One region of the Cellulomonas sp. URHB0016 genome, then DNA from elsewhere that is predicted to be linked to it. Evidence: riboswitches for the same ligand, from Rfam matches in the RefSeq annotation. Region 1 holds a riboswitch; each other region holds the start of a gene.
The links. Region 1 has a riboswitch for S-adenosylmethionine ahead of ACVW07_RS15495 (rhodanese-like domain-containing protein). Riboswitches for the same ligand answer to the same signal wherever they lie in the genome.
Positions count from the first base shown of each region.

Region 2: linked by a shared signal. The riboswitch ahead of ACVW07_RS11945 (methylenetetrahydrofolate reductase) and the one ahead of ACVW07_RS15495 (rhodanese-like domain-containing protein) in region 1 are both predicted to bind S-adenosylmethionine.
Region 3: linked by a shared signal. The riboswitch ahead of ACVW07_RS14495 (LLM class flavin-dependent oxidoreductase) and the one ahead of ACVW07_RS15495 (rhodanese-like domain-containing protein) in region 1 are both predicted to bind S-adenosylmethionine.

Region 1 covers NZ_JBSRZU010000001.1:3,366,232-3,373,920, reverse strand. Annotated here, with positions in the region: gene ACVW07_RS15515 (MaoC/PaaZ C-terminal domain-containing protein) at 1-273, shown strand, start outside; gene ACVW07_RS15510 (GNAT family N-acetyltransferase) at 335-922, opposite strand; gene ACVW07_RS15505 (DUF2510 domain-containing protein) at 968-1,651, opposite strand; gene ACVW07_RS15500 (aminotransferase class V-fold PLP-dependent enzyme) at 1,802-3,259, opposite strand; SAM riboswitch class IV at 3,302-3,416, opposite strand; SAM riboswitch class I at 3,535-3,637, shown strand; gene ACVW07_RS15495 (rhodanese-like domain-containing protein) at 3,642-4,061, shown strand; gene ACVW07_RS15490 (O-succinylhomoserine sulfhydrylase) at 4,058-5,329, shown strand; gene ACVW07_RS15485 (pyridoxamine 5'-phosphate oxidase family protein) at 5,398-5,877, opposite strand; gene ACVW07_RS15480 (DUF1684 domain-containing protein) at 5,977-6,783, opposite strand; gene ACVW07_RS15475 (NtaA/DmoA family FMN-dependent monooxygenase) at 6,818-7,689, opposite strand, start outside.
Region 2 covers NZ_JBSRZU010000001.1:2,600,357-2,608,045, reverse strand. Annotated here, with positions in the region: gene ACVW07_RS11955 (ABC-F family ATP-binding cassette domain-containing protein) at 1-1,235, opposite strand, end outside; gene ACVW07_RS11950 (hypothetical protein) at 1,400-2,707, opposite strand; SAM riboswitch class I at 3,105-3,201, shown strand; gene ACVW07_RS11945 (methylenetetrahydrofolate reductase) at 3,272-4,297, shown strand; gene metE (5-methyltetrahydropteroyltriglutamate--homocysteine S-methyltransferase) at 4,312-6,636, shown strand; gene ACVW07_RS11935 ((deoxy)nucleoside triphosphate pyrophosphohydrolase) at 7,099-7,533, opposite strand; gene ACVW07_RS11930 (LuxR C-terminal-related transcriptional regulator) at 7,659-7,689, opposite strand, start outside.
Region 3 covers NZ_JBSRZU010000001.1:3,150,704-3,158,392, forward strand. Annotated here, with positions in the region: gene ACVW07_RS14480 (hypothetical protein) at 1-1,024, shown strand, start outside; gene ACVW07_RS14485 (hypothetical protein) at 1,123-1,278, shown strand; gene ACVW07_RS14490 (class I SAM-dependent methyltransferase) at 1,294-1,917, opposite strand; SAM riboswitch class IV at 2,117-2,240, shown strand; gene ACVW07_RS14495 (LLM class flavin-dependent oxidoreductase) at 2,489-3,664, shown strand; gene ACVW07_RS14500 (GNAT family N-acetyltransferase) at 3,661-4,287, shown strand; gene ACVW07_RS14505 (amino acid ABC transporter permease) at 4,293-5,357, shown strand; gene ACVW07_RS14510 (amino acid ABC transporter ATP-binding protein) at 5,354-6,121, shown strand; gene ACVW07_RS14515 (ABC transporter substrate-binding protein) at 6,176-7,177, shown strand; gene ACVW07_RS14520 (FAD-dependent oxidoreductase) at 7,349-7,689, shown strand, end outside.

The DNA of each region.
Region 1 (7,689 bases):
CGGGCCATCGCGCACGGCATGTACACGGCGGCCCGCGCGCTCGCCGACGTCGGCGCGGCACGCGGTGAGGCGTTCTCCTGGTCGGTGGACTTCGGCAGCCCGGTGCTGCTGCCCGGGACGGTCACCGTGCGGGTCGCGCACGACGACGCCGGCTTCCGTTTCGCCGGCTGGGACTCCCGCTCCGGCAAGCCCTACCTGACGGGCACGGTCAGGCCGCTGCCGGCGCGACCGGCGGGCGACCGCCCGGCGGCGCCGACCGGTAGCTCGGGCTGAGGTCGCCGGCCCGACGTGGCCGACCGTCGACCGCGCGGCGTGTGTGGCGGTGCGGCGCCCGTCAGACGAGCCCGGGGGTCGTCGTGAGGCGCGCCAGGAGGGCGTCACGGGCCGCCGGCCACTCGTCGGCGAGGATCGAGAAGTAGGCGGTGTCACCGCGGGTGCCGTCCGGTGCGAGCCGGTGGCTGCGGAGCACCCCTTCCGGCGTGGCACCGAGGCGGGTGATCGCCGCGATCGACCGGGCGTTGCGGGCGTCGGCGCGCAGCGCCACCCGGGCACATCCCCACGTGTCGAACGCGTGCGTCAGCATCAGCAGCTTGCACGCCGGGTTGTTCGACGTGCCCCACCACCGCGGTGCGTAGTACGTGTGGCCGATCTCGACGCGCGCGAGCCGGGGCTCCCAGTCGTAGAACGACGTGCTGCCCCGGACCTCGCCGGTCGCTGCGTCGAGCACGGCGAACGCGAGCCGGCCGGGCGTCGCGGTCGCGTCCGCGATCGCCGACGCGACCGCCGCCGCACCGACCGGCACAGGGGACGTCATCCCGCGCCACAGGTCGTCGTCGATGAACGCCGCGAGCTCGGGGGCGTGGCACGCGGCCAGCGGGACCAGCCGCGCGCCGAAGCCCTCGAGTGTCAGGTCGTGCAGCATCCGGCGATGGTGCCACAAGGCGCCGGACGGTACCCGGTGCTCTCGTCAGCCGCCGACGAACGACAGGAGGTAGACGAGAGCGCCGAGGCCCGAGAGGACCAGGCCCGTGACGGCCCGCGCCGTGCCGACGGCCTTCGGGTACCCCTCGGCCTTGATGCGCCTGGCCTTCTGGAGGGCCTTGATGCCGACGAACACGGCCAGGCCGGAGGCGATCGCGTAGCTCGTGAACACCAGGATCAGGACCACGGCGATGCCGGCGATGAGCGCACCCGTCGCCAACCCGTTCTTGGGCGCCTCGACCGGCCCGGTCCCGGCGCCGGCGCCGGACCAGTCGGCCACCGACGGGCCGGACGGGTAGGCGGGGACGCCGGTGGGCTGCCCCGCGGTCGCCCCTGCGGGCGCCGGGTACCCGGGCACGCCGCCCGTGATGCTCGGGTAGCCGGGGACCCCCGCGGGCACCGTCGGCCGGTCGCTCGTGCCCGGCGCCTGGAAGCCGCTCTGGGCGTAGGCGGCGGTCGCGCGTGCGTCCTCCTGCTGGTGGGTCGGCTGCCCGTGCGGCGCCACCGGCGCGGTGGGCGCCTGCTGCGTGGGCTCCTGCTGCGTGGGAGCTTCCTGCGTGTGCTCCGTCCACTGGGCGCCGTCCCACCAGCGGTGGGTGCCGGGGACGTGCGGGTCCGGGTACCACCCGGCGGTCGGGGTGCTCTCGGCCTGGCCGTACACGGTGCTCATGCGGTTGTTCCTCGTCTCATGTGGTCGCCGGGGCCGGCGTCTGACGGAGCAGGTGATGCGGTGACGGTCAGGGGCGATCGTCCGGACGCCGGTACCGGAGGTCCGGGCGGCAGCCGCACACCCTCGCATCGGCACGTCGGGTCGGGGACTTCACTCAGGTCGATGTGGGGAACGGCAGGACGGCCATCGGGTCAGTCGTCGAGGGCGGGGCCGCACGCGGCCGCGGCGGGTCGCGGCCAGGTGGTCCAGGCCGTGCACCTCGACGAGGGGGCGGGTGTCGTCCACGACGGACCAGCACGCGTCGACGATCTCGTACCGCGACGTCGGCCCGGTCGTGAGGTACGCCTGCAGCGCGGCGACCAGCCGGTCGACCGCCTCGCTCGTCGACCCGACCCCGACCGACGCACGGATCGCCCCGCCCGATGCGCCGAGGTGCGCCAGCAGCGGGTGCGCGCAGAAGCGTCCGTCGCGGACGCCGATGCCGTGCTCGGCGGACAGGTAGGCCGCCACCAGGCCGGCGTCGTGCCCCGGCAGGGTGAACGTGACGACCCCGACCGGCTGGGCGGAGTCGGGCCAGATCCGCGCCACCTCGACGCCGTCCACGGCCGTCAGACCGTCGACGAGCCGGGTCCGCAGCGCGTCCTCGTGGGCGGCGAGCGCTCCGGCGGGAAGGGCCGCGAGCTGGTCACAGGCCTCCGCGAGCGCGATGGCTCCGAGCACGTTCGGCGAGCCGGCCTCGTGGCGGGCCGGGGCGGGCTGCCAGATCGTCCGGTCGGACCGGACGTCCCGCACCGCACCTCCCCCTGCGAGGTAGGGCGTCCCGGCGTCGAGCCAGTCGCGGCGGCCCACGAGCGCGCCCGCACCGAACGGCGCGTACGTCTTGTGGCCGGAGAACGCCACGTAGTCGGCGTCGGTGGCGGTGAGCGAGAAGCCGCGGTGCGGGACGAGCTGTGCGCCGTCCACGGCGACGCGGGCGCCGGCCGCGTGCGCGAGAGCGACCACCTCGTCCAGCGGCAGCGCCTCGCCCGTCACGTTCGAGGCACCCGAGACGGTGACCAGCGCGTAGGGCAGGCGGGCGAGCTCGGCGCGCAGCGAGTCGAGCGTCGCGGCGACGGTCGACTCGATCGGCAGGATCGTCGTGGTGTTGCCGTGGCCGCCGCCCGAGTGCACCCAGGGCAGCAGGTTCGCGTGGTGCTCGACGTCCAGGACGAGCACCCGGCCGCCGGCGGGCACGACGCCGGCCAGCAGGTTGAGCGAGTCCGTGGTGTTGCGGGTGATGATCGCGACGTCGTCGGACCGCGCGTCGACGAACCGGGCGATGGCCTGCCGGGACGACTCGTACAGGGCCGTGGACACCTGGGACAGGTAGCCGGCGCCGCGGTGCACGGAGGCGTACAGCGGGAGGACCTCGGTGACGCGGGCCGCGACGGCCTCGAGCGCGGGGGCGCTCGCGGCGTAGTCGAGGTTGGCGTAGACGCGCTGGGTGCCGTCGACAAGCGGCACGGTCGTGTCGCCACCGACGACGGGGAGCAGCGGCTGGACGGTCGGCGGGGTCGACGCGGTGGCGGCGACCCCGGCACACGACGAGCGCTCGGCGGTGACGGTCATGATGGTCCTCCAGAAGGCTCAGGGGGACACCGTCGGTGGTGGACCCCGCGCTTGCCGGACACCGGGCGGCGTCCAGCCAGGTCGTCACCCGGGGCACCCCACCGCGGAGGAGGGTTGCCGGCCAGCGAGCCGGGGCTTGACGCTGGCACTCATGACCTGGGACGAGGGTCGCCAAGGTCCCCCGGTCGTGTCAACGACACGCCCGGGCTGTCTCGGATGGCGGGACACTCTGTCCACCAATTGGAGCGTGTTGTCCGCTCCGCGTAGCATCGCCCGCACCATCCAGAGCGGCCGAGAGATCTGGCTCGACGACGCCGCAGCAACCCGCGGGCACACCACGTGCCCGGCCGAGGGTGCTACCGCCAGGACCGATGGAGGCGACATGGGCTACGCAGGTGACCTGACCCCGCAGCAGGCGTGGGAGCTGCTCACGACGGACGAGCGCGCGGTCCTCGTCGACGTGCGCACCGATGGCGAGTGGCGGTCGATCGGCATCCCGGACGCCGCCGCGATCGGCGGGCGCGCCGCGCTCGTCGAGTGGGTGCAGGCACCGTCGGGCCGCCCGAACCCGCAGTTCCTGCAGCAGCTCGGCGAGGCGGGCCTGGAGCCCGGCGACGAGCGTCCGGTCGTGTTCCTGTGCCGCTCCGGGGTCCGCTCCATCGCCGCGGCGCAGGCTGCGACGGCTGCGGGCCTCGGCCCTGCCTACAACGTGCTCGAAGGCTTCGAGGGCGACGTCGGCCCCGACGGGCAGCGCGGGCACCAGGGCTGGCGTGCCGCCGGCCTGCCGTGGCGGGCGCTGTGAGCGGCCGGCAGGACGGCGTCCGCGTCCCTGGTCCGCTCGACTGGGACGACCGCCGGGTCGACCGCTCGTCGCTGCGTCCGGACACGCTCGCCGTGCGCGGCGGGCAGGTCCGCTCGGAGTTCCACGAGATCTCCGAGCCCGTGTTCCTCACGCAGGCCTACGCGTACGACTCGGCCGCCGAGGCGGAGGCCGCGTTCGCCGGCGAGCGGGACCGCTTCCTCTACTCGCGGTACAACAACCCGACGGTCTCGACCTTCGAGGAGCGGCTGCGGCTGATCGAGGGCGCGGAGGCGGCCTACGCGACGGCGACCGGGATGGCCGCCGTGTTCACCGCGCTCGCCGCCGTGCTGCAGCAGGGCTCGCGCGTCGTCACCGCCCGGGCGCTGTTCGGCTCGTCGGTCGTGATCTTCGACGAGATCCTCGCCAAGTGGGGCGTGCGGACCGACTACGTCGACGGGCACGTGCTCTCGCAGTGGGAGGAGGCGCTGTCCACCCCCGCGGACGTCGTGTTCTTCGAGACGCCGTCCAACCCGATGCAGGACCTCGTCGACATCGAGGCCGTGAGCCGCCTCGCGCACGCCGCCGGGGCGCTCGTGATCGTCGACAACGTGTTCGCCACCCCGGTGCTCTCCCAGCCGCTCACCCTCGGGGCGGACGTCGTCGTGTACTCCGCGACCAAGCACATCGACGGTCAGGGACGCGTCCTCGGCGGCGCCATCCTGGGCAGCGAGGAGTACGTCCGCGGTCCCGTCCAGACGCTCATCCGGAACACGGGCCCGTCGCTGTCGGCGTTCAACGCCTGGGTGCTGCTCAAGGGCCTCGAGACGCTGTCGCTGCGCGTGCGCCACCAGACGGCGTCGGCCCTGCGGCTGGCCACGTGGCTCGAGGAGCAGCCCGGGGTGTCCCTGGTCCGCTACCCGTACCTGACGTCCCACCCGCAGCACGAGCTCGCGCTCGCGCAGCAGTCCGGCGGCGGCACCGTGGTGACGTTCAACCTGCGCGTGCCCGAGGGGGCGTCGGTGGACGTGGCGAAGAAGGCCACGTTCGGGGTGCTCGACTCGTTGCGGATCCTCGACATCTCGAACAACCTCGGCGACGCGAAGTCGATGGTCACGCACCCGGCGACCACCACGCACCGCAAGCTCGGAGCCGAAGGCCGGGCCAGGGTGGGCATCGCGGAGTCGACGGTCCGGCTGTCCGTCGGGCTCGAGGACCCGGACGACCTGATCGACGACCTCACGCAGGCGCTCGGACGGCTGCCGGACTGACGCGACCGGTCTCCGGCTCTGACCCGGCCGGCGCGCTGCCGCGGGTCAGAGCCGGCGCGACGGTGGGGTCAGAGCCGGACCGTCTCGTTCTCGCCGCCGTCGTAGCGTTCGTGCTTCACCTTCGCCTTGACCAGGCTGAGGACGGTCGCGAGCCGGCCGCCGGCCGAGTCCCAGTACTCGGCCGTCTCGCCGTGCACGACCACCAGGACCAGGCCCGGCGTCTCCGGACCGTCGGGGTACCACGCCTCGGCGGTCGCTCCCCACAGCTCGCGGGCCTTCGCCGTGTCGCGGACCACCTCGGCGGGCCCGGACACCGAGACCCACGACGAGCGGTCGGCGAACGCGGCGTTCGCCGGGCTGCCGTGCTCGATCTCGTCGACCTTGTGGCTGTCGGCGTCGGCGAAGAACCACAGGTCACCGTCGAAGTCGACGTCCTGCACGCCCATCGGCCGGCTCACGAGCCTGCCGTCGGCCGCGACCGTGGTGAGCATCGCGATGCGGGCGTCCTTGATGAGCTCGGCGACCTTCGCCACGTCGTCCTGCGACATCGCGACCTCCTCGTCGGGGGCCTCCGGGCGGAGGCGGTCGGGCCACCGTAGGTCGACGGGGGCCCTCGCGCATCCGCGCCGGAGGATCGCCTCAGAGCGTCAGCGCACCCACTGCTCCCCCGCCTCGACGGACACCGTGAGGACGTTCTCCGGGGGCGGCACCGGGCAGGTCGCGAACTGCGTGAGGCCGCACGGCAGGTTCGCCGCGTGGTTGAGGTCGAGCGTGACCGTGCCGTCGCCGGAGACCGGGCCCAGCGTGAGGGACCGCGACGCCGGGTAGGTGGTGACGCCGCTCGTCGCGTCGCGGAACAGCACGCCGAGCCCGCGGGCGCCGTGGTCGAAGACCGTGAGCGCCTGGTCGATGCCGTCGATCGCGAACCGCACCACACCGACCGCGGTGTGGTGGTGCTCCAGGCCGTCGACGACACCGCCGGTCGTCACGCGGCGCGGCTCGTCGAACCGCTCGAGGCGGCCGGTCACCACCCAGCGCTCGTCGGGCGCGTAGGCCGGGATGCCCTGGAACGCGGCGAGCTGCGGTGCGAGCGGGTCGTGCACGCGCACGATCACGTGGCCCGTGCGGCGCGCGACCTCCAGCAGCAGGTCGCCCGAGCGGACCTGCAGGCCCGGGGCGCCCTCGACCGGGTCGAGCTCCGCCCGGCCGTCGACGACGCTGCCGTCGGGCAGGGTGAGTCCCTCGGCGTCGAGCGCCTCGATGCGGGCCGGTCCGCCCTGGGGTGCGGACCACCGCCCGGGGATGCCGGCCAGGACGACGGGCTCCTCGGTCAGCCAGTGCAGCGCCGTGATCGCGACCCAGCCGTGGGGGTCGCGGTAGTAGGCCTCGCGCTCGTCGTGCCAGGTCTGCCAGTCGGCGGCGAAGGTCGAGGTGCGGTCGGTCGTGGTGGTCATGGCGGTCCTCCGAGGGTCGAAGCGGCAGAGTTCTTCAGGAGACGGTCAGGAGGCCGGCGGCCTCCCGCGTCCGGCCGAACGCGTCGGCGGGCGGCAGGCCCAGGTGCTCGCGCAGCGTGGCGCCCTCGTACGAGGTGCGGAACGACCCACGCTCCTGGAGCAGCGGGACCACGCGGTCGACGAACTCGTCGAGCCCGTGCGGCGTGAGGTGCGGCACGAGGATGAAGCCGTCCGAGGCGTCCTCCTGCACGTACCGGTCGATCTCGGCGGCGACGTGCTCCGGGGTGCCGACGAACGAGTGCCGGCCGACCACCCGGATCACGAGCTCGCGGATCGACAGGCCCTGGGCCTGCGACAGGGCCCGCCACTGCGCGGCGACGGCCAGCGGGTCCTTGAAGAACCCGGCCCTGCCCTGCGTGATCGACGGCGCGTCCACGACCGGGTCCACGTCGGGCAGCGGGCCGTCGACGTCGTACGCCGACAGGTCCTGGTTCCACACCTGCTCGACGAACGCGCGGGCGACGCTCGGCCGGATCTGCTGGAGCTGGATCTCGCGCAGCCGCTCCTCGGCCTCCGCGGCCGTGTCGCCGAGGACGAAGGACGAGCCGGGGAGGATCAGCAGGTCCTCGGGCCGACGGCCGTAGCGCTCCAGCCGACCCTTCACGTCGGCGTAGAACGCCTGCCCGTCGGACAGCTCGGTGTGCCGCGAGAACACGGCGTCAGCGACCTGCGCGGCGAGCTCGCGGCCGCCGTCGGAGTCGCCGGCCTGGATGATCACCGGGTGCCCCTGGGGCGGTCGGGGCAGGGACGGGACGGCCTCGATGTCGACGAGCCGGCCACCGGTCCGCACGGTCGACAGCGACCCGGGCCGCACGAACTCCCCGGTGGCGGCGTCGGCACGGAGCG
Region 2 (7,689 bases), 770 kb from region 1:
ACCCCGGCACCCTGGTCCACGACGCCCGACGTCGGCGCCAGCCGGCCGAGCAGCAGCGCGAGCAACGTCGACTTGCCGGCGCCGTTCGGACCGGTGACGGCCACGCGGTCCTTCCAGTCGAGCTGCAGGTCCACCGGCCCGAGGACGAAGTCGCCGCGACGGACGACCGCGTTCCGCGCCACCGCGACGACGGCACCGGACCGGGGTGCCGTCGCGATGGACATCTGGAGCTGCCACTCCTTGCGCGGCTCCTCCACGACCTCCAGGCGGTTGATGAGGTTCTCCGTCTGCCGGGCCTTGGCCGCCTGCTTCTCGGAGGTCTCGCCGCGGAAGCTCTTGACGTGCTTGTCGTTGTCGGACGCCTTGCGGCGCGCGTTCCGGACGCCCTTCTCCATCCAGGCCCGCTGCATCCGGGCCCGCGCCTGCAGCGACCCGAGCCGGGCGGAGTAGTCGTCGTACGCCTCCCGCGCACGGCGGCGGGCGATCGAGCGTTCCTCCAGGTAGGCGTCGTAGGTGCCGCCGTAGGCCGTGACGCGCTGCAGGCTGCGGTCGATCTCGACGACCGTCGTGACGGTGCGGGACAGGAACTCGCGGTCGTGGCTGACCACCACGATCGGCGCCTCGGACCGCTGCACGAACTCCTCCAGCCGGTCGAGGCCGGCGGCGTCGAGGTCGTTCGTCGGCTCGTCGAGCAGGTACACGTCGTAGCGGGACAGCAGGAGCGCCGCCAGCCCGACCCGGGCCGCCTGCCCACCGGACAGCGCGGTCATCGGCAGGTCGAGGTCGACCGCGAGGCCGAGGTCGTCGGCCACCGACCCGAGGCGCGACTCGAGGTCGGCGCCGCCGAGGGCCAGCCAGCGTTCGAGCGCCTCGGAGAACTCGTCGTCGGCACCGGGCGCCCCGCGGCCCAGCGCGTCCGCGGCGGCGTCCATCTCCTCCTGGGCCCGCGTGACGCCGGTGCGCCGCCCGAGGTGCTCGCGGACCGACTCACCGTCGACGCGCTCGACCTCCTGGGCGAGGTAGCCGAGCTGGGCGTGCGCGGGCGAGACCGCCACCGAGCCGGCGTCGGGGGTGCGCAGGCCGCCGAGGATCCTCAGGAGGGTCGACTTGCCGGCCCCGTTGGGTCCCACGAGCCCGATGACGTCGCCCGGGGCGACGACGAGGTCGAGGTTCGAGAAGAGCTCACGATCGCCGAACCCGGCACCGATCCCCTTGGCCTGGACGGTCGCTGACATGGGCCCATCCTCTCCCGCGGAGCCCACCACCCGACGACCGTGTCACCCGGCTGCTGTGTGACGAGCGATCACCCCGCGTCCTGCCGGACCAGCTCACGGTCAGCAGGAACCGCCGACCGGGGTGCCGGACCCGGTGGCGGAGACGTCATCACCTGGTCGAGCCGCTACCTGACGATGAACCGATGGATCGGCGTGGGGCTCGTGTTGCCTGCCCTGTCGACGGACTCCACGTACAGGACGTGCGGGCCTGCCGTCGTCGGCGTGTACGAGATCGTCGCGCTGCCACCGAGCGACACGGCCGCGGTCTGGTCCATGGCGTCGCCGTCGAACGAGTACTTGTACGCGACGACGTCGCTCGAGGAGCCCGGCGACAGGGTGAACTGGCCGGTCAGCCCGATGCCGCCGCCGGCGACGTCCTTGTCGTACACACCTGGCTGGCCCTGGACCGGCGTGATCGACGGCGAGTCGGGGGCGACGAGGTCCACGGTGAGCTCGCAGGGGACCGTCGAGATGCCCACACCGGACCGTGCGTCGAACGCAAGGGCGCGCCAGCGGTACGTGTGCCCGTCCCGCAGGACCTCGGCGTTCACGGTGACCTTGTGCTCCGCGCCCGAACCCTGAGGAGCGGTGCTCCCGGTCCAGACGACACCCCGCGCCGCGCCGTCGATCACGTCGAACACGTCGAACCGGCCGTAGAGCGAGGTGCCGTCCGGGTGGGCAAGCGTCGCCACCAGTGTCGGCGTCTCCGAGCGCATGAACGGCCGGCCCTCCCCCATCACGCACGCAGTGCGCGGATTCTCCGTACGCAGACCGGCCGGCGGGTACGGTCCGTGCTTGGTCTCCGCCCTGGTGCCCCCGCGCCACGGGAAAGGCCGCAGCTGCGTCGTGACGGTGTCACCGCACGAGGAGCCGGCGGCGTCCGCCGTGCTGCACAGCCCGACGCCCTCGGCGTACGCCGACCCCGCCGTCGCGTCCTGCTGCAGCGAGGCGCTCACGCCCGGGTCGACGGAGACCGGCCGGACGGTGTCCGGGTCGGTGAGCAGCATGTCGCCGAGCGTGGCCACGACCGCCCTGTCGGACACCTCGACGGGTGCCGCCGCGACGGTCTCGGCACCGACCGGTGCCGACGCGAGGCGCGCACGGCCGCCGGTCGCCTCGGCCGCGCGCTGGACAGCCGGCTCGTCGGCGAGACGCTGCCGCGCACCGGTGCGGAGGCGGGGCCCGGCCGACGGAGGGCTCGAGGCGTCCCACGAGGTCGACGGCGGACTGGTCCGAGCCGTCTCGCCCGACGCGCTGAGCGCGTCGAAGCCGGCGCCGTCCGGGTCGCATGCGAGCGCGTCCACTGCCGCGTCGGTCTCGACCGATCCCGGGCAGCCCGGGAGAGGGGCCGTCGCCCCGCTCGTCAGGGGCGCGGCCGACGCCGTCGTCCCCACGAGGACCAGGGCCAGCAGCGGCACGAGTCCCTTCCTCACGACTGCACCCGGCACGATGACCTCCTCGACGACACGCGGCCGGGACGTGACCGCACCGTCCGCCGGCAGGACGACCCACCGCGCAGCGGAACATCTTCGGTGCGGATACTAGGAGGTACTGGACGCCCGTATGGGTCGCTTGCCGATGTTCCATGTCCCAGCGGTCCGGGGTGCCGACGCCGATCGGGCCCGTGGCCTCGGCGCCTGGCGCCGCCACAGACCGGAGCGCTTCGTTACCCTGGGCCGGGACGGCCGCCGTCATCCTGCCCGGGCCGGCGAGCGGAGTGCGGCGGCTGGCGGGCAGACGGCCGCATCGGCGGAGGGACACGCAGCGGACACCTCCGTCTCACAGAGCGAACATGGTTGCTCAGCATGTGGTCGTCGCGTAGCATCGCGGCAACCATCCAGAGCGGCCGAGAGACCTGGCTCGACGACGCCGCAGCAACCCCCCTCCTCGTCGAGGGTGTGGGTGCTTCCGCCAGGGTCGATGGAGAGCGACATGTCTGTGCCTGACCCCCGACCCCGCACCCGCCGGTGTCACCACCGGTGCGCCCGGGCTGCCCTGTGAGTGCGACGACGACCGCCGCGACCGCGAGCGAGCGTGTGACCGGCGTCCACGTCGCCGAGTCGCCGCGCCCGCGCGCTGCCGTGGACCGGCCGACGGTGTCGTTCGAGCTGTTCCCGCCGCGCAACCCCGACGCCGCACCGCGGCTGTGGGCGACCATCCAGGCGCTCGAGGCGGTGCACCCCGACTTCGTGTCCGTCACCTACGGGGCCGCCGGCAAGACACGGCTCACCACGCGCGCGTTCGTCAGACGGCTGCTGCGCGAGACGTCGCTGAACCCGATCGCCCACCTGACCTGCGTCGGGACCTCTCGCGAGGAGATCACCACGATCGTCGAGGAGTTCCTCGACGAGGGAGTCCGGTCGTTCCTCGCGCTGCGCGGCGACCCGCCCACCGACCAGGACGACTGGCAGCCGCACCCCGACGGCCTCAACACGGCGAGCGAGCTCGTGGAGCTGCTCCGCGACCTCGAGCAGCAGCGGTGCGCCGACAGCCCCTCCCAGGCGGTCCGTGCCCGCGTCCGGCCGCTGTCGGTCGCCGTCGCCGCCTTCCCGCGCGGCAACGCGGCCACCGGCGGCACCCGCGCGCAGGACGTCGCGAGCCTGCTCGCCAAGCAGCAGGCCGGCGCGGACTTCGCGATCACGCAGGTGTTCTTCGACGCCGACGCCTACCTCGGTCTCGTCGCTGAGGCACGGGACGCGGGCGTCACCATCCCGATCATCCCGGGCATCATCCCGACCACCGACCCGGCCCGCCTGCTGCGCGTGCAGGAGCTCACCGGGGTGCCGGTGCCGCCCGACCTGCTGGACCTGCTGGGCTCGGCCGACGACGAGCTCGACCGGCACCGCCGGGGCATCCGCGCCAGCGTCGACCTGGTCCACGGCGTCCTCGACGGCGGGGCACCCGGCATCCACGTCTACACGTACAACCAGCACCACGCCGCGCTCGACCTGCTCGAGGGCGCCGACCTCGACGGAGGAGCTCGGACCCGCCGTCACCCCAATCCGTCAACGACCGACCTCTGAGGGACCGACACACCATGACCAGCACCCCCACGTTCCCCGCCGGCTCCGTCCTGGGATACCCCCGCATCGGGCCGCGCCGTGAGCTCAAGAAGGCCATCGAGTCGTTCTGGGCCGGCCGTTCCACCGCGGACGAGGTCGAGGCCGTCGCCGCCGACCTGCGCCGCCGCACGCGCACCCGCCTGGCCGAGCTGGGCCTGCGGACCGACGTCCCCGCCATCCCGAGCGCCTTCTCGTTCTACGACCACGTGCTCGACGCGTCGGCCGTGGTCGGCGCCGTGCCGGCCCGCTTCGCCGACCTGGTCGACGAGAACGGCCGCCTGGACCTCGCGGGCTACTCGACGGTGGCCCGTGGCCGCGGCGACGACCTGCCGCTCGAGATGACGAAGTGGTTCGACACGAACTACCACTACCTGGTGCCCGAGATCGGCCCGGACACCGCGTTCCGCTACGCGAGCGACCGCCCGGTGCGCGAGTTCACCGAGGCACTGGCCGACGGCGTGCTGACCCGCCCGGTCATCGTCGGCCCGGTCACCTACCTGGCGCTGGCCAAGGCCGCCGAGGGCTCGCCGGAGGGCTTCGCACCCATCGACCGCCTGCAGGACCTCCTGCCGGTGTACGCCGAGCTGCTGCGCGACCTCAAGGCCGCCGGTGCGACGTGGGTCCAGCTCGACGAGCCGGCCCTGGTGTCCGACTCCATCGAGGTGCCGGCCGACCAGCTGCTCGCCGCGGTCGTCGAGGCCTACCGCGCACTCGCCACCGACCTCACCGACCGCCCGGCGATCTTCGTCGCGGCCCCCTACGGCGACCTGGGCCCGGCGCTTCCGGTGCTCGCCGCCACCGACGTCGAGGCCATCGGCATCGACCTGGTCCGCGGCCACGCGCCGTCGGAGAAGGTCCCCGGCCTGGAGACGAAGACGCTGGTCGCCGGCGTGATCGACGGCCACAACATCTGGCGCGCGGACCTCGACGCCAAGCTCCAGGTCCTCGAGCAGCTCGAGGGTCTCGGCGCCGCGGCCGTCGCGGTCGGGTCGTCGACGTCGCTGTTCCACGTCCCGCACGACACGGCCGACGAGCCGAACCTCGACGCGACGCTGAAGAGCTGGCTCGCGTTCGCCGACCAGAAGGTCGGCGAGGTCGTCACGCTCGCCGAGGGCCTCACCGAGGGCCGCGAGGCGATCCACGAGCAGCTCCTCGCCGCCACGGACGCCGTGAACTCGCGCCGCACCGCCCCCGGCGTCGTGCGCCCCGAGGTGCGCGAGCGCGCCGCCGCCCTCACCGAGGACGCGTTCACCCGCGGCACGTGGGAGTCCCGCAAGGAGCAGCAGGCCAAGCGCCTCGACCTGCCGCCGCTGCCGACGACCACCATCGGCTCGTTCCCCCAGACCACCGAGATCCGCGTGGCCCGTGCCGCGTTCGGCCGGGGCGAGCTCACCGCCGAGCAGTACGAGGACGAGATGAAGGCGGAGATCCGCCGCGTCGTCGAGCTGCAGGAGAAGATCGGCCTCGACGTGCTGGTGCACGGCGAGCCGGAGCGCAACGACATGGTCCAGTACTTCGCGGAGAACCTCGACGGGTTCGCCGTGACGCAGAACGGCTGGGTCCAGTCCTACGGCTCGCGCTGCACGCGCCCGTCGATCCTCTGGGGCGACGTGTCCCGCCCGGCGCCGATCACGGTGGCGTGGGCGCAGTACGCGCAGTCGCTGACCCACAAGCACATGAAGGGCATGCTCACGGGCCCTGTGACGATCCTCGCGTGGTCCTTCGTCCGCGACGACCAGCCGCTCGGCGACACGGCCAACCAGGTCGGCCTGGCGCTGCGCGACGAGATCGCCGACCTCGAGGCCGCCGGCATCGCGGTCATCCAGGTCGACGAGCCCGCCCTGCGCGAGCTGCTCCCCCTGCGCGTCGAGGACCACGCGGCCTACCTCGACTGGTCGGTCCGCTCGTTCCGCCTGGCGACGGCCGGCGTCCGCGACGACACGCAGATCCACACGCACCTGTGCTACTCGGAGTTCGGCGAGATCATCGGCGCCATCGACGGCCTCGACGCGGACGTCACGTCCATCGAGGCGGCCCGCTCGAAGATGGAGATCCTCGGCGACATCTCCGCGGCCGGCTACCCCCGTGCGGTCGGCCCGGGCGTCTACGACATCCACTCGCCGCGCGTGCCGTCCGAGGGCGAGGTCGAGGAGCTCCTCACGGAAGCCGTCAAGGCGATCGCGATCGACCAGCTCTGGGTGAACCCGGACTGCGGCCTCAAGACCCGCCGCTACGAGGAGGTCGCCCCCTCGCTCGAGCACATCATCGAGGCGACGAAGGCGGTCCGCGCGACGCTCTGACACCCCTCCTGACGACGACGAAGGCCCCGGCTGCGCGATGCGGCCGGGGCCTTCGTCATCCCCGCGACGAGCTCCGCCACCGCGGCGCGCCTCGGCCGAACGGGTGACATCGAGAGTGAACGGGCAAGGAAAACGGGCGATCTCGGGCCCCGAGGGCCGAATCCGACCGGTCGGCGGCCCTTACCTGGCGGCGACGGCTCATCTTTCGGGCGGCGATGCCGATGAGTCAGTCACGACGCATGGACAGGGGCCACACGGCGGTCCACGCGGTGTCCGGCAACGACGCACGACGGAAGAGGGCCGCCGATATGGCGAAGTGTGAGGAGTGCAGCTCCAACGTTCAGCAGTGCACGAAGTGCGAGGGTGCCGGCCGCATCCGCTGGAAGGGCGAGTGCACGCTGTGCAAGGGCACCGGGTCCGTCTGCTCGGGCAACTCGAACCACCGCTGGTGACGACGCGCGCTCAGCCGAGGAGATCGACGTCGGCAGCGCGCCCCGCCAGCATCTCGACGATGCGGACGTCCGCATCCAGCCAGGGCACGTCCAGCCACTGGCCCCGAGGAAGCCACCGCAGCTCGTCGTGCTCGACGAGCGGTGCCGGCGTGCCCTCGACGAGCTCCGCGAGCCACAGCCTCATCACGTAGTCGTCGGTCAGGCGCCACGCGCCGTCGTCCGGCCCGGCCAGCTCGGCGCCCAGGGCGATCCGCACCCCGAGCTCCTCACGGATCTCGCGGTGCAACGCCTCCTCCGCCGTCTCACCGGCGTCGACCTTGCCGCCGGGGAACTCCCACCGCCCGGCGAGCCGAGCCGGGACGGCACGGCGGGCGGCGAGCAGCACGGACGGGTCATCCAGGTCGTCGACGATCGCTGCCGCCACGACGAGAACGGGTGCGGTCATGCCGCGAGTATCCCAGTCGACGACGACGAGGATGCGGGGGCATGACGACGGCCCGGTCGCCCGGGCCGTCCCAGAAGAGCCTGCCGGCGGATCAGACGGAGGTTCAGCGCATGCTCAGCGGACGTTCAGCGGATTCCGTGGGCCACGGCCCAGGCC
Region 3 (7,689 bases), 220 kb from region 1:
CCAGGTCGCGGTGCTGTCCGCGGGGCTCCTGTCGCCGGAGGAGGCGCTCGACCTGGTGCAGGCGGTGCGCCGCAGCCGGCTCTACCGGGCCGACCAGCACAGCTACACGCTGTACCCCGACAAGGTGCTGCCGACGTTCCTGGAGCGGAACCGGATCACCGCCGAGCAGGCAGCGGCGTGCCCTCTGGTCGACGCGCTCGTGCGCGCCGGCGACACGTCGCTCGTGCTGCGTGACGTGCGCGGCGACCACCGGTTCGCGCCCGGGCTGCACAACGCTCGCGACGTCGAGGCGGGGCTCGACGCGCTCCCGCCGTCGGACGCCGTGGACCAGGGGCGGGCCGCCCTGCTCGACGTGTGGGAGCAGGTGTTCCGGCATGCCGAGTTCACCGGGCGGTCGGGGTCGTTCTTCGCCTACGAGGGGCTGGGCAGCATCTACTGGCACATGGTGTCGAAGCTGCTGCTCGCGGTGCAGGAGAACGTCGAGCGGGCGGTGGCCGCAGGGGCCGGTCCCGACGTCGTCCAGGGCCTGCGCGACGCCTACGAGGACGTGCGGCTCGGGCTCGGGTACTGCAAGACGCCCGAGGTGTACGGCGCCTTCCCGGTGGACCCGTACTCGCACACCCCGGCGGGCCGGGGGGCGCGGCAGCCGGGCATGACCGGCCAGGTCAAGGAGGAGGTCCTCACCCGGCTCGGCGAGCTCGGCCTGCGCGTGGAGCACGGTCGGGTCGTCGTGCGGCCCGTGCTCCTGCGGGCCTCCGAGTGGACGGCTGGGCGGGAGGTGTTCCGGTACCTCGACGTGGCGCAGCGGCGGCAGTCGGTGGTGCTGCCGGCCGGGTCGCTGGCGTTCACGTTCTGCCAGGTGCCCGTCGTGTACCGGCGCGGTGCCGTGCTGCGGGTGGTGGCCAACCTCGCGGACGGGTCGCAGGTCGCCGGTACCGGTGGGGCGCTCGACGGCGAGGTCAGCGGGCAGGTGTTCCGCCGGACGGGTGACGTCGTGCGGATCGAGGTCGAGCTGCCCGCCTGAGGAGCCCGCTGCGGTCGACATGCCGGACCCGGACGGTCTTGGGACGATGCGGGGACGGTCGTCACCCCGTCGGCCGTCCCCCCGAGGAGGTGGCCCTGATGGGTCTCTGGCTCATTCTCATCATCGTCGGCGTCGTGATGATCGTGATCGGCGTCGCGGTGACCGCAGCGAAGGTCCTCCTGTGGATCGGCATCGTCCTGCTCGTCGTCAGCCTGATCATGTCGCTGGTGAACCGCGGACGTACCCGGGTCTGAGAGGGAGCGTGGGCGTCAGGCCCGCGCGACCCACCAGGACCGGCGGATCCGGTCGAACACGTCGAGCGAGCGACGTGCCTCGCCCTGCATCGAGACGAGCGCCGGGTCCGCCGGGTCCTCGGGGTGCGCCGCGGCGGCCTGCCACATCGCCTGCTCGAAGCGCCGCCACCCGGGCTCGTCCCGCTCCACGACGTCGGTGAACCCGGTCGCGACGAGCTCCGCGCGCACGTCCTGGCGCAGGCGCGGCGACACCCGCTCGTCGTCGAGGTCGTGTGCGACCCAGCCCGTGAGCACCATGCGGCCGCCCGGTGCGACGACGCGGCGGAGCTCGGCGAGACCCGCGGAGAGCGGCTCCGCGAACTGGACGGAGTCGACGCTGACGGCGGCCGTGACGGAGGCGTCGGGCAGCCCGGTGGCGTCGAGGCCCCCGAGGACGAAGCGCGCCGCGACGCCGCGGTCGGCAGCGCGCCGCGAGGCGACGGACAGGGCGACGCGGGAGAAGTCCACACCGACCAGGTCCGCTCCCGAGCGGGCGGCGAGCTCGACACCCCAGGCGCCCCGCGCCCGCAGGCCAGGTCGAGCAGCGTGTCGCCCGGTCGCAGGGCGAGCGCGTCCGCGACCGTCGGCACCGCGGACCACGTGAGGACGCCGTCGGTCTGGACGCCCGGCGGCAGGCCCAGGGCTTGGGCCTGGAGGCGGTCGCGGGTGGGGAACTGCTCGATGTTCGAGTACCAGGTGTCGAAGTAGCCGGCGTCGGGCATCGGTCCATCATGCCGTCTCATCATGCGAACGCCGGTTTGACCAGTGAGGACGTCCGGCGTTTAATTCCGACTAACAAGGTCAAGATTTCCAGCGCGAAGCCCCGGCTTGCTGGACGGCAACCCTCCCGCGCGGCGGGGTGCCCCGGGTGAGGACCTGGTCGTGGACGGGCGGTGACGCCCGGACCGCGGCAAGCGACGCGAATCGCACCGGCAGCGCCGGTGCACGAGAGGACGGACCATGAGCGTTCCCCGCTCCGTGAGCAGCACCCGCACGCTCGCGTGCCCGTCCTGTTGTCGCCGCTGACCTGAGCAGCGCGCCGGCACCGCCGCCGGCCCCCTGACGCCGCGCCCGCTTCCTTCGGCGCGGCGCACCTGAGCGCACCGACGTGCGCCGCTCCAGCGACCTCGCGCACCCCACGCACCCCCATGCAGCGAAACGGACCCTCGCCGTGCCCTTCTCCCGACACGCCCACATCGGTATCGACCTCAGCGACACCGGCGCCCGCGCCGCCGCCTGGCGCGACCACGGCTCGCAGGGCCAGCGCCTCTTCGACCTCGACAAGCTCACGGACCACGTGGCCGTCGCCGAGCGCGGCACCCTCGACTTCGTCGTGTTCGACGAGTCCTTCGCGCTGCACCCCAGCCGGAACACGACGCTGCAGGGGCGCCTCGACGCAGCGCTCGTCGCGGCGCGGCTCGCCCCGCGCAGCTCGGGGATCGGCCTCGTCGCCCAGCTCGACGCGACCCGCACGGAGCCGGGCCACGTCGCCCAGGCCGTCGCGACCATCGACCGCGCGAGCGGTGGGCGGGCGGCGTGGCAGGTCGGCATCGGGGCGCTCGACGACGTCGCCGTCGACGCGGTCGGCGGCGAGTGGGACGGCCCCGTCCGCGAGGTGCCGCAGCCCGTCGACGGGCGGGGCACCCGGTTCGTGGACGTGGACGGTGTGCACTTCGCGGCCCCGCAGGCCGAGCGCGCGTCGCGGTCGCCGCAGGGACGGCCACCCGTCGTGGTCCGTCTCGACGCGACCGACGGGATCGACGCGCACGCCGTCGACATCGCGGGGCGGGTGGCCGACGTGGTCCGCGTCCGGGTCGACGACCGCGGCGTCGCGGCGGCCGTGCGGCGGCGGGTCCGTGACGCCGCCGTCGCGCACGGCCGCGACCCCGACGCCGTGCGTGTGCTCGTCGACGCGTTCCTGCTGCTGGCACCGGACGCCGCGAGCGCCCGCGCCCGGCTGGAGCTGCTCGCCGAGATCGGCGACGTGCGGCCCGAGGCGGGCGTGCTCGTGGCCCTCGGCACGGCGGTCGACGTCGCGTCGCTCGTCACCGAGTGGTTCGCGCTCGGTGCCGCCGACGGGTTCACGTTCCGGCCGGCCTCGGTGCACACCGACCTGCCGGGGCTGGTCGACGCCGTCGTGCCGCGGCTGCGCGGTGCGGGCGTGTTCCGCGACAGGTACCCCCGGGGCGGCACCCTGCGCGGGACCCTCGGGTTGCCCCGGCCGGTGCGTCGCGCCGGTGTCCGTGCGGGCGTGACCGTGCAGCGGGCGTCCAGGACCGCGCGGCCTGCCGCCGCGTCCGGTGCGGGTACGCGGGTCGGCGCCGGTCGCTCGGCGGCCGCCCGATGAGCACCCTGACCAGGGCGACCGCGACCGAGATCGCCCGTGACGCTGGCACCGCGCCCGAGTTCCGGTCGGTGCCCCTGCACCACCCGAGCGTGCGCCCCATGCTCGACGAGCTCGCCGTCGAGTACGCGTCGAGGTACGCGGACCGGCTGCGCGTCGCGGACCTGCGTGCCGAGCTGGAGCGGTACCCCGCCCACGAGTTCGCCCCGCCGCGCGGGGAGCTGGTGCTGCTCGTCGAGGACGGCGGCGCGGTCGCCGGTGGGGCGTTCCGCCGTCGCACCGAGCCCGAGCTGGGGGACATCGCCCGGTCCGCCCGGCCCGGGGGACGTGACGAGCGTGGCGTCCCGGTCGTGCCGACCGCGGAGCTCAAGCGGATCTGGACCCACTCCGCGCACCGGCGGCGTGGCCTCGCCCGGCGGGTGCTGGCCGAGCTGGAGCGCCGGGCGCTCGCGGCCGGCTACCCGCGCCTCTACCTCACCACCGGGCCACGGCAGCCCGAGGCGGCGGCGCTGTACGTCCGCGCCGGCTACACGCCGCTGTTCGACACCGCGGCCGACCCGGAGCAGATCGGCCCCCTCCCGTTCGAGAAGTGGCTCGTCCCCGACCCCCAGCCCACCGAGAGGTGACCGCCGTGTCCACGGTCTCCCTGCCGCACGACGAGCCGCGCACGGTCGTCGACCGCACCCCCGCCCGCCCGACGACGGACCAGCCCCGCGTCGTCGGCGCCCGCCACCCCGGCCGCTGGGTCGCCACCGCCGTCGTCGGTGTGCTGCTCGCGATGGTCCTGAGCTCGCTCCTCACCAACTCGAAGTGGGAGTGGGGCGTGGTCGGGCAGTACCTCACCTGGCCCTCCGTGCTCGAAGGGCTGTGGGGCACCCTGCGCCTGACCGCCGCCGCGGCCGTGATCGGGTTCGGCCTCGGCACCGTGCTGGCGCTCATGCGGCTGTCCCGGTCGCCGCTGCTGCGCGGCGTGTCCTGGGCGTACACCTGGGTGTTCCGGTCGGTGCCGCTGATCCTCCAGCTGCTGCTCTGGTACAACCTCGCGTACCTCTACCCGACGATCACGCTCGGTGTCCCCTTCGGCCCGTCGTTCACCGGCTTCGACACGCTCGACGTGATCGACAAGTTCGGCGCCGCGATCCTCGGCCTCGGGCTGTCCCAGGCCGCCTACTCCGCGGAGATCGTGCGGGCCGGCATCCTCGGCGTCGACCAGGGCCAGCACGAGGCCGCCGCCGCGCTGGGCCTGCCGCGGTCCGTGCAGCAGCGGCGGATCATCCTGCCGCAGGCCATGCGGACCATCGTGCCGACCGCCGTGAACGAGATCATCGGCCTGGTCAAGGGCACGTCCGTCGTCTACGTCCTCGCGTACAACGAGCTGTTCTACATCGTCGGCGTGATCTACGGCCGCAACCAGCGCGTCGTCCCGCTGCTCGTCGTCGCGGGCATCTGGTACCTCGTCATCACGACCGTGCTCACGGTGATCCAGTTCTACGTGGAACGGCACTACGCGAAGGGGGCGCTGCGGCAGCTCCCGCCGACCCCGCTGCAGCGTGCCCGGTGGGGGCTCGGCGTCGGCTGGTCCCGGGTCACCGGTGCGCCGCTGCCCGCCGGCCTCCCGCCGGGCTACGGCTCGCGGTCCGCCCGCAGCGCGCTCGTCCGGACCCGCCGCTCCGCGCAGGTCGGGGGTGCGCGATGAGCGCCGGGCTCGTCGAGGTCCGCGGCGTCCACAAGGCCTACGGCACGCTCGAGGTGCTCGACGGCATCGACCTGGTGGTCCGTCCCGGCGAGGTGACCGTGATCCTCGGGCCGTCGGGCTCCGGCAAGTCGACCCTGCTGCGGGCCATCAACCACCTCGAGAAGGTGGACCGCGGGTTCATCGAGATCGACGGCGAGCTCATCGGGTACCGCACGCGGTCCGACGGTGCGCTCCAGGAGCTCAAGGAGAAGGAGATCCTCCGGCAGCGGACCCGCATCGGGTTCGTGTTCCAGTCCTTCAACCTGTTCCCGCACCTCACGGCCCTGGAGAACGTCGTCGAGGCGCCGGTGTCCGCGCAGGGCAGGCGGCGGTCCGAGGTCGAGGTCGAGGCCCGTGACCTGCTCGTCCGGGTCGGGCTCGGCGACAAGGTCGACGCCTACCCGCGCCAGCTGTCCGGCGGGCAGCAGCAGCGCGTCGCCATCGCCCGCGCGCTCGCCGTCAAGCCGTCGGTCGTGCTGTTCGACGAGCCGACGTCCGCGCTCGACCCCGAGCTCGTCGGCGAGGTGCTCGACGTGATCCGCGACCTCGCGGCGACCGGCACCACCCTCGTCGTCGTCACCCACGAGATCGGCTTCGCCCGCGAGGTCGCCACCACCGTCGTCTTCATGGACGAAGGACGGATCGTCGAGCAGGGCAGCCCCGCCCAGGTGCTCGACGACCCGCAGGAGGACCGCACCCGCGCGTTCCTCGACAAGGTCCTCTGACCGCCCCCACCCCCGATCGCCCCCCGATCGACCCCAGGAAAGCGAGACACCCCCGTGACTGCCCCCTTCCGACGCACCAGGCTCCTGACCGCGCTCGCGGTCGTGCCCCTGCTGGCGCTCGCCGCGTGCGCGGGATCGAGCGCTGCCGAGGAGCCCGCCGGCTCGTCCGCGAGCCCGGCCGCCGCCGGCGGCCTCCAGGTCGACACCAGCCCCGACCAGGACCGCATCCACACCACGGTCGCGGACGACGCCGTCGCGCTGCTGCCCGCCGACGTCAAGGCGTCCGGCGTCCTCAAGGTCGCGACGACGGCCGGTGCCGCGCCGCCCCTCGGGTTCCTCGCGGACGACGAGAAGACGCCGATCGGCAACGAGACGGACATCGCGAGCCTCGTCGCCGACGCGCTCGGGCTCGAGCTCGAGCTCGAGCAGAAGGCGTGGGCCGACTGGCCGCTGGCCCTGCAGTCGGGCGACGTCGACGCGGTGGTCTCCAACGTCACCGTCACCGAGGAGCGCAAGGAGCTGTACGACTTCTCCTCCTACCGCAACGACCAGCTCGGCTGGATCACGGCGGCGAACAGCAAGATCAAGGAGATCAAGGAGCCGAAGGACATCGCCGGTCTCACGGTGGGTGTCGGCTCGGGCACCAACCAGGAGAAGATCCTGCTCGCCTGGAACGAGGAGAACATCAAGAACGGCCTCGACCCGATCAAGGGCGGCGAGCCCGAGTACTACGAGGCCTACTCGGACGTGCTGCTGGCGGTGCAGTCGGGCCGCCTCGACACCTACGTCGGGCCCAATGCGAGCCTCGCCTACAGCGCCGCGACCGCGCCGGACCAGTACAAGGTGGTCGGCACGCTCAACGGCGGCTGGCCCCTGACGGCGCAGATCGCCGTCGCCACGCTCAAGGGCTCGGAGCTCGCACCGGCGGTCACGGCGGCCCTGCAGCACGCGTTCGACGACGGCACGTACGCCGACGTCCTCGCGCGCTGGGGTCTCACCGCCGAGGCCATCGAGAAGCCCGAGACGAACCCGCCGGGGCTCCCCAAGACCGAGTGACCCGACCGGTCGCTCGCGGTGGTCGGCCGGAGTCGGGGGACACCCGGCCGACCACCTTTCTCTCTCGCGAACGCCCGGAGGAGCTCGTGCACGTCGTGGATCACGTCGTCGTCGGCGGCGGTGTCATGGGATCCGCCGCCGCCTGGCAGCTCGCCGCGCGCGGGGCGGGACGTGCTGCTGCTCGAACGGTTCGAGCCGGGCCACGTGCGGGGTGCCTCGCACGGGGCGTCGCGCATCTACCGCACCACCTACGACCGGCCCGAGTACGTGGACCTCGCCGTCGAGGCGCTCCACCTGTGGCGCACGCTCGACGATCCCACCGTCCTCACCCTGACCGGCGGCGTGAGCCACGGCGTGCGGCACGACGGCATCGCGGCGTCCTTCGCGGCCCGACGCGTGCCGCACGAGTGGCTGACACCGGCGGCGGCGCAGGAACGCTGGCCCGGCCTGCGGTTCGAGGGGTCCGTGCTGCACGAGACGGCCACCGCCGGACGGCTCCACGCGGACCGTGC